3 regions of the Amphibacillus xylanus NBRC 15112 genome follow, and region 2 is predicted to be linked to each of the others. Evidence: riboswitches for the same ligand, from Rfam matches in the RefSeq annotation. Region 2 holds a riboswitch; each other region holds the start of a gene.
The links. A riboswitch is a leader RNA that binds a small molecule or an ion and turns the genes downstream of it on or off. The one in region 2 is predicted to bind thiamine pyrophosphate.
Positions count from the first base shown of each region.

Region 1: it holds a riboswitch for thiamine pyrophosphate, as region 2 does, so the genes downstream of both, thiD (bifunctional hydroxymethylpyrimidine kinase/phosphomethylpyrimidine kinase) here and thiT (energy-coupled thiamine transporter ThiT) in region 2, are expected to answer to the same signal.
Region 3: it holds a riboswitch for thiamine pyrophosphate, as region 2 does, so the genes downstream of both, thiW (energy coupling factor transporter S component ThiW) here and thiT (energy-coupled thiamine transporter ThiT) in region 2, are expected to answer to the same signal.

Region 1 covers NC_018704.1:308,584-312,875, reverse strand. The annotation lists gene thiE (thiamine phosphate synthase) at 180-827, opposite strand; gene thiM (hydroxyethylthiazole kinase) at 831-1,631, opposite strand; gene thiD (bifunctional hydroxymethylpyrimidine kinase/phosphomethylpyrimidine kinase) at 1,631-2,455, opposite strand; TPP riboswitch at 2,540-2,643, opposite strand; gene lepB (signal peptidase I) at 2,706-3,215, opposite strand; gene AXY_RS01645 (flavodoxin) at 3,315-3,770, opposite strand; gene AXY_RS01640 (organic hydroperoxide resistance protein) at 3,899-4,292, opposite strand, start outside.
Region 2 covers NC_018704.1:2,104,621-2,108,912, reverse strand. The annotation lists gene AXY_RS10195 (EAL domain-containing protein) at 1-93, opposite strand, end outside; gene AXY_RS10190 (YveK family protein) at 351-1,097, shown strand; gene AXY_RS10185 (CpsD/CapB family tyrosine-protein kinase) at 1,090-1,779, shown strand; TPP riboswitch at 2,150-2,257, shown strand; gene thiT (energy-coupled thiamine transporter ThiT) at 2,406-2,981, shown strand; gene AXY_RS10170 (tyrosine-protein phosphatase) at 3,357-4,124, shown strand; gene galU (UTP--glucose-1-phosphate uridylyltransferase GalU) at 4,224-4,292, shown strand, end outside.
Region 3 covers NC_018704.1:2,256,767-2,261,058, reverse strand. The annotation lists gene nagB (glucosamine-6-phosphate deaminase) at 1-522, opposite strand, end outside; gene nagA (N-acetylglucosamine-6-phosphate deacetylase) at 519-1,676, opposite strand; gene thiW (energy coupling factor transporter S component ThiW) at 2,201-2,686, opposite strand; TPP riboswitch at 2,758-2,870, opposite strand; gene AXY_RS10820 (hypothetical protein) at 2,918-3,217, opposite strand; gene AXY_RS10815 (hypothetical protein) at 3,318-4,160, shown strand.

The DNA.
Region 1 (4,292 bases), 770 kb from region 2:
TCTAATCTCTTTACATTCTAACATATAGAAAGATTAACTGACTAATTTAATTATAGTCGTTTTTGTTATATTTATGAATCCAGTTATTTTAGTTAAGCACATTTAAAAAATCGAGAAACCAACTTAATTCATTGGCTTCTCAATTTTTTACCTTTAAGAAATACAACAATCAGATCTAATTATTGATTAGCACTCAAATTTACAAATGCTTGAGCTGCTAACTGGGGTTCGTCAGCTAAACTAATTGCTGAAATAACAGCAACACCATCTGCACCTGCTTTTCTAACAGAAACTACATCAGTCAGCTCAATTCCACCAATCGCAACAATCGGAATATCTGAAACAGCATTTCTAATCTTTTGAATGCCTGATAAACTAATTGGCGCTTTAGCATCTGATTTTGTCATCGTTGGAAAAATTGGTCCTACTCCAATATAATCTACTCCTAAACGTGCCGCTTCAATCGCTTCTTCTACAGATGTAGTCGATAAGCCAATTTTCATCGTTTCAGGTGCTATTTCTCTAATCTGATTAACCGGTATATCATCCTGTCCAACATGAATGCCATCTGCATTGAGATTAATAGCTAGTTCAAGATCATCATTGACAAAAAACGGAACGCGATATTGGTGACAGAGCTTTTGCATTTGTCTTGCTAAATCATATTTTTCAGACCCCGATTTAGCGCTAAAACCTTTCTCTCGAAATTGAAAACAACTGATCCCACCCTTTAATGCTTCTTCTAAGATGAAAAGCGGATCTTTATCCTTCACATTCTGGCTACCTAAAATAAAATAGACAGCTAATGATTCTCGATTAAATACCACGTACTATTCACCTACTTTCTCTAAGCAAAGTCGATCTATAATATCAGCTTCAGTAATACTAGATAGAGCATCTAATAATTCAATTTGAAACTGTCCTGGGAAAGATGTCTTTTCTGCTGCCTTCTCTGCCGCAATTGTAAAATAACTAACTGCAGCTACTACTGCTAAAATACACGATTCGCTAACCGCCAAGAAAGCACCTGCAATTGATGACAGTAAGCATCCCGCACCCGTTACTTTTGTTAATAATTCTGATCCATTGGATACTTGATAAAGAATTTCTTGATTAGCAATATAATCAACTTTCCCTGTCATTAAAATTGGAACATTAAGCTTCTGAGTTGATTGCTTAATAATAGATGGCCCATCTAAAACTTCCGAAGCATCGACACCTCTAGCTGTTGCTCTAAGACCAGCTAAATGACTTATCTCTGCTGCATTTCCTCGAATAAGTGATAAATTAATCTCTGACATAATTCGTTGAGCTGCATGGCTACGAAATGTCGTGACACCTACACCAACTGGGTCAAACACAACTGGAATGCCTTTTTTATTTGCAGCATGACCCGCTACGATCATCGATTCCAATATTTCCGTTGTTAATGTCCCAATATTTAATACGAGCGCATCTGCATGTGCAACGATCTCTTTTACTTCATTTTTTTCATGTGCCATAATCGGCAATGCGCCAAGTGCGTATAATCCATTCGCAGTAAAATTCATTACGACTTGATTTGTGATATTATGGATCAATGGTCGCTCTTGCTTGATTTGTTCAACAAGTTTAATGATTGATTGTTTCATTATTTCTCACCACGCTCATTCGGCAAGCCCTGTAAACGATAACCCCAGTGGTTCGTCGGTCCGTTACCTTTCCCTAATTCTAATGAATACTTAATGGCATCGGTTATATAAGCCTTCCCTTGCTCGACCGCTTCAAAAATTGATTTTCCTTTGGCAAGTTCTGCAGTTATTACAGCAGAGAACGTGCAGCCCGTTCCATGTGTATGAACCGTATGAAATCGCTCTGAACTTAGATGATACAACTGATTACCATCATAAAAAACATCTATTGCCTCACCATCAAGATGGCCTCCTTTAACGACAACAGTTTTAGCTCCAAGTTCAGCGACAATTTCAATAGCTGCTCTTTCCATTTCTTCGATCGTGCGAATTGACCTTCCAACTAATATCTCTGCTTCTGACAAATTTGGTGTAGCCACTGTAGCTAATGGAACTAACTGTTCTTTTATAATAGTCTGTGAGATCTCTTCCATTAATACATCACCACTTGTTGCAACCATTACAGGATCTAAGCAGTATGGGATTTCAGGATATTCTCGTAAATAATGCGAAATTAATTCCATCATTTCAATTGTCGCGATCATTCCTGTTTTAATCGCATTTGGTTTTATATCAGAAAAAACTGACTCTAGCTGTTGATTAATGAAATCAAGTGGCAGATGGTGAATATCTAGAACCCCTAAAGTATTTTGCGCTACTGCAGATGTTAAAACGCTCATGCCATAAACTTCCCGCTCCTGAAATGTTTTTAAATCCGCTTGAATCCCGGCACCACCAGTTGGATCTGTACCCGCTATTGTTAGAGCTATTTTTACATTAGACATTGCATTTCCCCCTTAAAATTTTTAATAAAAAAACCACCCCTAACATAGGAGCGGTTTACATTATTAATAAATAATCCAAATAATATAAGAAATGCTCCACTTTCCTACGTAGGTACTAACCTAATCAGGTTCAAAGGGACCAAAGAAAAATCTTTATCTCAGCGTCATACGCGCCCCTAGTGGAAAAAAACATATTTAATTTTTGTATCTTCATCTAAACACAAACTAATTTTTTATGCAAAAATCTTGATTATGGTTTAACGATACCGATTGAATCTAACGGCCAGATTCTAAAAACAACTTCGCCAATAATTGAATCTTCATCAATCACACCAAATGCTCTGCTGTCATAGCTAAATTTACGATTATCACCCATCACAAAATAAGTTCCATCTGGTATTTCTGTTGATTTAAAATATTTAACTAATATTTCTTCTGAGTTCATGTCTGTTAAATAGTCTTCATCGTAGGCAACATCATTAATATATAAGCGATCATCAATAATCTCAATTTCATCACCTGGAAGTCCGATGACACGTTTAACATAATTATCTACGCCATTCGGTGCGACGAATGCAATCTCATCAAATCGATCAATCTCACTCAGTTTACTAATAATAATTCGGTCACCGTCATAAAGGTTCGGTTGCATAGAATCTCCTTTTACAACTGATGGCGTCATAACAAACGTTCTTACTAGCACTACAATCACTAATGCAATTACTATTGCGTATAACCACGACATGATTTCTTTTAACATTTATAACAACCTCATTTTCTCTCGCTATAACAACAATTATATACCTTTTTTTAGTAAAATCCAATAAAGTTAATCTAACTAAACAAATATTAGCATAACCTACTTCGTGTTGTTGACTTGTTTTACGAATTCCTCAACGAATTGATCAATCTTTTCATCATCTTCAGGTTCTGGAGCTAGCTCAATTTTAAGTAATGGATCGATAACTTCTGCCCCAATCGCTCTGAACTGTTCAGCCATTTTTTCAATTGCAGCACCATAAAATTCATAATATGAATCACATGAACCGAATAGACCGACGACTTTGCCCGTTAGATCTTCATCTGCTAAATCTTCATAGAAATCTTCTAGTTCAAATGGCAAGTCAGCGTCACCCCAAGTATATGTTCCAAATAAAATCGCATCATAATTCTTTAAATCAAGTGCCATTATATCGTCAAACTCAACGTGAAATTTCTTCACAGATAAATTAAATGCTTCTACTTTATCTTTAAGGATATGAGCAATTTCTTCTGTATTACCAGTCATGCTCGTATATACCAATACTACTTCCATTATAGTCACTCCTATATATATATATATAAATATAAATGAACATTATCATAGTTAAGATTCATTATACCTATAGTTTAACAAAAAAATTCGATGAAGCCTATTTCTTCATCGAATCTTTTAAAAAGCGATTAAAGTGCTTTTACATTTAAGTTGACATTAATGTTGTTTCGCGTTGCTTTCGAGTACGGACAGAAATTATGAGCTAGTTCAGCCAAATGCTCAGCTTCCTCTTGTGATACACCTTTTATATGAACATTTAAAATAACACCTATTTTAAATCCTTTATCATCACTATCCTGCATTAAACTAACTTCTGCAGTTATCTCAGATTCAATCTCTTTCTTCTGTCTAGATGCCATTAAGTTTAGCGCTCCATCATAACAAGCTGCATAGCCTGCAGCAAATAACTGTTCAGGGTTTGAGCCTTTTTCATCACTGCCACCTGCTGGATCAACCAGCTTTAAATCTATTATTCCATCATCTGATTTAACATGACCCTCCCTGCCGCCTTTCGCTGTAGCT
Region 2 (4,292 bases):
TTCAAATCCAAGACACTGATGACTGTTTAAGTGATAGATGGGCTGAAAATTATGTGTAAAAAGTCTTTTTTCGATAAAATGATCGATCAACATATGAAAGCCCCCATAAAATGAATTCGCTTACAAACTCTATTATATCAAATATTACAAATAAGCCAATAAAGTGTTAATAAAAAAGAACAATTTTCCTAATATTCTGAAAAAATATTATACCAATTGCTAAAAGTAATGACGTAAAATCATTATATTAAATTAATTTACCAATTTTATAAAAAAATATGCTATAATGTTTTTTGTATATTTTTGTCCAATTCAGGACTACTCAACTAAACATTGGAGGATCAAACTAAATGGAGGAAACAATTACACTAAAAGAGATCGCTCAGATAATTAAAAAGAGACTAGGATTAATCATTGTCCTAACAATAGGATCAGCGATTATAAGCGGTATATTTACATACTTTTTTATCACACCAATTTATCGAGCTAATTCACAATTTCTTGTGAATCAAAATCAACCCAACGCAACAGTAGAATTAAATGAAATTCGAACAAACGTTGAATTAATCAATACCTATAGCGTAATTATCAGAAGTAACCGGATTCTTGATGAAGTGATTGATGAACTTCAATTGACAATCTCACCATCAGCACTTGCTGAAAAAATTTCCGTCACAAATGAGAATGGATCACAAGTGGTAACCGTCTCGGCTACAGATCCCGATCCAAAGATGGCAGTTGATCTTGCCAATGTGACCGTTGAAGTTTTCCAAGATCAAATAGACGAATTAATGAATGTTGATAACGTAAATATATTAAATCCTGCAGTTCTACCAGCAAACCCGACACCAGTGAGTCCAAATCTCACACTAAATATTGCTATCGCCTTTGTCTTAGGTGGTATGGTTGGTGTTGGTTTAGCATTCTTATTTGAATACTTAGATACAACTGTAAAAACAGAAACTGACGTTGAAAAAATTGTTGGTCTCCCTGTCATTGGTGTTGTGGCAAAAGTTCAAGAAACTGACCTCGTGCACATACAACAACATGCAAATAGACGTCAAGCTAGAGAAAGGGGAGTAACATATAATGGCTAAACATAAAAGACCAGTTAAACAAGCAGCTAGACATTTAATTACTAAACTGAATCCACGCTCACCAATCTCTGAGCAATTCCGTACGATTCGAACAAATTTACAGTTTACTGCGGTAGACGATACACTTGAAACGATGCTCGTGACATCAGCTAACCCGTCAGAAGGTAAATCACTTACGATTGCCAACCTAGCGATCGTTTTTGCCCAACAAGAAAAGAAGGTGCTTTTAGTTGACGCCGACATGCGTAAACCAACTGTTCACTATACATTTAGAATCGACAACCGCCGTGGTTTAAGTAGTTTACTCGTTGGTGAGTATGAGCTTAACGAAGCAGCAATTAAATCTGATGTCCCAAATCTAGACATTTTACCATCTGGTCCAATTCCGCCGAATCCATCAGAATTACTCGGCTCGAATAAGATGCGTCGCTTAATTGACGAGGCAAAAGACCAGTATGATCTAGTTATTTTTGATACACCACCTGTTCTTGCAGTAACAGATGCTCAGTTACTTGCCAACTTTGTTGATGGCTCACTACTCGTTATTCGTAGTAAGCAAACAGACCAGGAATCTGCGATTAAAGCAAAAGAACTGCTTGAACCAGCCAAAGCAAAATTACTTGGAGCCGTACTAAACGACGTCCAAACATCAAAAGATCAGTATTATTATTACGGAGAATAGAACTTGCGCGTTATTGCGCAAGTTTTTTTATGAAAAAATTCACGCTCCATTTTCCCGATAATCCCAATTCGGGTGCGAACGCACTCAATTCCCGGATTTCGCACTCCTTGATAGTGCGAACGCACCCAATCAAGAAAAATCGCACCACTTGATAGTGCGAACGCACCCAAATTCAAAATATCGCACATAAACAGTGTGCGAACGCACCCAATCAAGAAAATTCGCACCACACCATAGTGCGAACGCACCCAAATCAAAATTCTAACATCCTCAATCATCCGGTTCTATCTTATTCTCCTAAAATCATTCCTCTTGAATTCTGAATTTAAATCCTTTATACTAATACCTAGTAATAAAAAAGTAAATAGCACAAGCCTACAGGGGGAGCTGATTGAGTCGGCTGAGATTGAACACGCATTGTTCTGACCCTATGAACCTGTTAGATAATTCTAGCGTAGGGATGGTGGCTTTTTTGATGGTATTTTTGCATAAAGTAACAAGCAATGTGAGCGGGTTCCCCATCAGGAAGCATCCCCTTGGCACATTGCTTTTTTATTGTTAAAAAGATTGGAGGAATATTCCACAAATCCAATCAATAAAACCCAAAAATATAAGGGGGAAGAAGTATGCAATCTAAACGTACACTATTTTTCATTGAGGTGGCTATCTTTACAGCACTAGCACTTATTTTAGACATCATTCCATTTCTGTCATTTAAAATCTGGGCACAAGGTGGTTCAATCTCATTTGCGATGATCCCAGTCTTTATCGTTGCATTTCGTTGGGGCTTAAAAGGAGGCCTACTGTCTGGCTTACTTTTTGGGATTCTCCAAGTTGCAACAGGAACAGCATGGATTGGTCACCCGATACAGGGTATTCTCGACTATCCAATCGCATTTATGGTATTAGGATTTGCGGGACTACTCGCACCAGCTGTTCAAGCAGCATTAAAAAATAACAATACCAAACGATTCGTCGGCATGGTGACAGTTGGTGTATTAATTGGTATCACACTTAGATTTATCACACACTATGTTGCAGGAGTTGTCTTCTTTGAATCATTAATCGAAGGGATGAATATTTGGGTCTACTCACTCGTTTATAACAGCTCGTACCTCATCCCATCATTTGTAATAAATGTTGCTGCCGTAAGCTTTCTATTTAATAAACGCCCACACCTTGTAGCTGCGACAACAAAATAACCCAAATTCAAACTGGAACCTAGCTCACATATCCAGAAACAAATCCGTACATCGACATAAGATGTGCGGATTTTTTAGTCACAACCCAACAAATAGTTAAAAATGTGAATTTCTAGTGACAAATCCTCATTTTTCCCTATCACAAAAAACAATTTCCAAATCAAAACCTGAAAAATCACACAAAAACTGTCATATCAAGCGCTCCAATAGGACAAATGACCCAAAAATTAGATAAAATCACAGTTAATATAAGCTAATATGCCTAAAAATTTTGCTGAAATTATGGAAAAGAGTCACAAAATTGGTTCCATTCTATGAAAAAAACTGTTATAATATTATTGCTGTACAAAAATTACAGATGAGGAGGTTGTCAATATGATAGATATACATTGTCATATACTACCCGGTGTAGACGACGGAGCAAAACATCTAGAAGACAGCGTAGCCATGGCAAGACTAGCCGTCGCAGAAGGCATTCATACGATAATAGCAACCCCACATCATAAAAATGGGCGTTACAATAATCCGAAAAAATCAGTACTTTCCGATTTAACTAGATTAAATGATCGAATCCAACAAGAGGAGATCCCATTGACAATTTTGCCTGGGCAAGAAGTAAGAGTTCATGGTGAACTGATTGAAGGTTACGAAGCCGACGAAATTCTAACCTTAAACGGAGCAAGTCGCTATATTTTTATTGAGCTACCAACAGAACATATTCCACGATATACAGAACAGCTGTTATTTGACATTCAGATGAAGGACTTAATCCCAATCATCGTTCACCCAGAAAGAAACACAGTCTTACGGGAACAACCAGGACAGCTCTACCACTTCGTTAGAAACGGTGCATTAACACAAATTACTGCCGCAAGCCTAGTAGGCAAATTCGGTACAAAAATAAAAAAATTCACACATGAATTAATTGAACATAATTTAACACACTTTATCGCATCAGACGCACATAACACGAAGTCAAGAGGCTTCTATATGCGTGAAGCAAACCAAATAATCACAGAACAATACGGGCAGCACACTCTATTCACATTTATGGACAACGCCCAACAGATCGTCGATAATAAGATGGTCTACATTGATGAGCCAATAATGATTAAACGGAAGAAATTCCTCGGTCTATTTTAAGGGAAAAACTCACCATTCCCAAATGGTGGGTTAATATAACTCAAATGGCTAATCAATTTGGCACATACTAATAGATCAATAAAAAGGAGCATGTTTCATATGGCGAAAGTAAAAAAAGCAATTATCCCAGCAGCCGGTCTAGGGACTCGGTTTTTACCAGTGACAAAG
Region 3 (4,292 bases), 150 kb from region 2:
ATCCTCTTTATTGTCAAAGAATCGTGAATTAGCCTCAATAGTTTCTTCAACTAAATCAGTAATCTGGGTCCGGCTCTCAAACGAAGTACCTGGCTCATTGAAAGCGATGTGTCCATTTACACCTAGACCGAGAATCTGTAAGTCAATTGCACCAACCTCTTTAATTGCGGCTTCATAATCCTTACATTCTTTTTCTAAATCATCAGCTACACCGTTTGGTAAATGTACATTATTCGGATCAATATCAATATGGTTAAACAATTTTTCATTCATAAAATAGCGATAACTATTTGGATCATCACTATCCAGTCCAATGTATTCATCTAAATTAAATGTCGTGACATTCTTAAAAGAAACCTCTTCGTTTTTATAGGCGTCAATTAAGTATTGATATAGTCCTTCAGGCGTAGAACCTGTTGCTAGACCTAAAATAGGCTTACTTAATTCATTAACTTTCTGAACGACCTGTTTTCCAGCCCATTCACTCATTTCTTGATAGTCACTTACTTTTACAATCTTCATTGGCTCACTCCTTGATATACAATTTTCCCTTTTTTAAAGGTTAGCTTTAAATCAAGATCATTATCTACTAGTAATAAATCTGCATCTTTTCCGACTGCAATTGAGCCTTTTTCATGAAAAACACCTGCTTGCTTTGCCGGATTAATTGATGCCATTAAAATAATATCATGAATAGTGACCTCAGGTATAGCAAAAAATTGCTTTGCACCATCAATCATTTTTAAGACACTTCCTGCGAGTACACCGTTAGCTAAAACAGCACGATCTTCATTCACTTGAACAGGCTGGCCTCCTAATTCATAAATTCCTGGATGAAGTCCTTTCGCACGCATTGAGTCAGTGATTAAGATTAATCGATTAGGTCCAATATTTTGATAAATTAATGCTAGCATAGCTGGATCAACGTGAATCCCATCTGCAATAATTTCAGCGTACACATCTTCAAGTAAGAATGTACCTCCAACAACCCCAATATCTCGGTGATGAATCCCATTCATTGCATTACATAGATGCGTCACTTGATTTACTCCATTTGCAACAGCCTGTTTCATTGCTGAAAAATTCATAGCAGTGTGACCGGCGGATACATTGATATTTTCTGCTCTTAGAGCTGAAGTAAATTGAAAATCTTGATCATGCTCTGGTGCGATTGTTACTGTTTTGATTGTTCGGTTTGCTACTTGTTGCCAATGGTTAAATAATTCTAAATCTGGTTTGATAATATATTCTAACGGTTGTGCGCCAGCTTTTGATTTTTCTACAAATGGTCCTTCAAGATGAATTCCAATCATTTCAGCACCATTGTCGATATTGTTATAATGAGCAAGATTTTCTAAAGCATGCTCAATATTTTCTTTTGACTGTGTAATCGTTGTGGCAAGGAAGCTTGTCGTTCCCTCAGTAACAAGGAACTTAGCAATTGTTTCAATCGACTCAGGTGTTTGATCCATTACATCAGCCCCGTTTGCACCGTGAATATGCGTATCAATAAAACCAGGGATAAGATTTAAATAATTCGCTTCAATCATCTCAATATCTTTGGGCAAATCTTGTGGTAACTCACGGTAAATCTGTGCTATCTTACCTCGATCAATAAGAAGATGTCCGTTCACTACTTCCTGTTCGGTATATATTTGTGCGTTTTTTATTAGCATATTGTTCACCTACTTAGAATAGTCTTACCCTTTTATTATGACATTCAATGCGTGAAAATTAAAATATAAATTAAAAAAGTGGCTTGGACATAACTAGTCTCACTGAGTAAAAAATAGTTCTATTTACGATTTTTTTGTAAATAGAACTATTTTTATTTTTGTGATTGTTTTGGTTGATTGGATTTTTAGCGTAATTGGCAGTGCATTTTCTTAAGTTCACTGCCAATTACGCTAATCAGAGTTCATTGTTTTCTTATTTAACGAGCGCCTATCGAGTGATTTAAACGGCGGATGGCGACTCCTGCGGGAAAAGATCGAGTCAGAAAACCCTTATTGCGACACGGTAGTGGAGCAATAAAAGTTGACGCCGATCCCGCGGAGAGCGTCCACCCAGAGTGAGAATCACAAAGTGACACCTTTAATTTATATTAGAGATGATCATCCTATTAAATGATGATGGTAAAAAAGGAATCCATTTGATTAACTGAATTCCTTTTTCATCTTAGCTGAGTTTTGTCCCAGCCTCAATGGTGACGTTTAAAATATGCTAATAATTTTGGTGCAACTAATGCCGCAATGATAGCACCTAAAACACTACTTACCAAAAACCCAGGTACAAAAGCGAAAACACCAACAGTCTGCCCCATAACGAGACGTGCAATTGGAATAGAAAGGAGTGAACCGATCATTCCAGTCCCAACTACTTCACCGATGACGGCTGAACTTATTTGCTTACGATAGCGATAGAAGAGACCAGCTAGTAAAGCACCAATCATACCGCCAGGAAAAGCAAGTAATGTACCAAGCCCCAAAGCATTACGTACAAGACCTATGCCAAAAGCAATTATGACTGTCGGAACAGGTCCTAAAATGATGGCACTAATGACATTAATCGCATGTTGTACAGGGTACGCTTGCGCAATCCCAGTTGGAAACCAGAGAAAGCTTGCCCCGACGACGCCAATTGCAATAAAGGCAGCAATTAGCGTCAATTGATTTGTTTTTTTCATAAAAAATAGTCCTCCTTTTGTTGTTGCATTGACTAAAAGCTGTCAGTTGCAGCGAAAGAAGAACCTGATAGGTTAAAGAAGTGCTACTTCCCTCCGCTAGTACGAACTAGATCAGGTTCAAAAGGGTTAGAAAGATTGAATTCTTTCCTCTCAGCCGATCCCATCGGCACCCCTAGTAGTCAAAGCTATTGAATTGGTTTCATCATAATATAGATCAGATCAAATGACAAGTTAGTTAGGCACCCAATTATCTCTAATATCAAAATTACTAATCACATTAAATGTATCAGTATCAGGATCAAACTCTAATGCAATTAATTCGCCAAAGTCCGCAGAATAATAATCTGTACTCACGATCGCAATGATATTCTCACTTAATTGTGCGACTTCATAAGAACTATTAGGGACGTAACTTTCTTGTGCAGGTTCAGTAGTTACGGAAATTGGTTCTTTAAAGACTAATAATAATAAAATAAACACTAACAATATAGCATTGATTGTTAATAAAAGAGGGGTAATCTTTATCTTCATCTTTTTATTCCTCACTTTACATTTTTTTGTAAATTATCATTTACACGGAAGTTATTATGGTATATTATATATAATATACCATAATAAAGGAGAGGTGCAAATGTCTTTTAAAAAAGTGTTTTTGGGTTTCTTGTTATCAGTAATCTTTTTGTGTGGTTTAATTGTAATTGATAGCAATGTCTATGCCTATGAGGATTTGGAGAGTTATTACAATTCAAAACTTTTAAGTTATGGTTTGTCAGAAGCGGAAATTAATCTAATGGATATTGGTTTGAAAGAAATACTCATAGCTGACTTTGGTGAGGACATAGAAAATAATCCAGATAGAAAGCTAAATTATTATCCAGGGGAAATCAAAGAGTATATTATTGACCCGGATGGAAATCTAGTAGAACTTCCGGCTATATATAATACTTCACCTAACTATGTCTCACCGTTTAATGTAATTCCAACATCTGACCTAAAGCTTCAGTTTTCTACAGCAAACAATGGACAGAAAGTTCAACGGATAATTGCTCTTTTCGAATGGACGAAAAAGGAAACAGCACCCAGAGAGTTTGTAGGATTTACTAAAGAATCAAACTTAGATATAGTTCCCAACTCTTATGAAGCAAGAATTATGACTAGACAACAAACATACAATACTTGGCAATATTACGGAAATGCAGGTGGTAGACCATATGAGATTGATGCTAATAATGGTGCTACATGGCGGTGGAGTGGAAATGCGGCATACTACAAAGGACACGTTAGTTATAAAGTAGACACAAAAAACAAAAGGACGGGTATTTTCCAAATGCAGTACGCTTCAGATCCTGGTGGTTCTAATACTAGTGTAAATGTTTCGTTAGGCCCTCTTTCGATCAATCATACTTTATCAAATAATAAAGCTATGCTGAAAGCCCCTCATCGTGCTACAGTAGTATTTAGAGTAGGGCCTTAAGTAGTAAATTAAATAATACCTTTTTGATTATAATAAAAATAATCCACCATTCTCTTTATTAATACGGTGGATTATTTTTATGTGTCCAGTTGAATGTGATCTGTAGGGTGAGAGAACAATAATAGAGATATT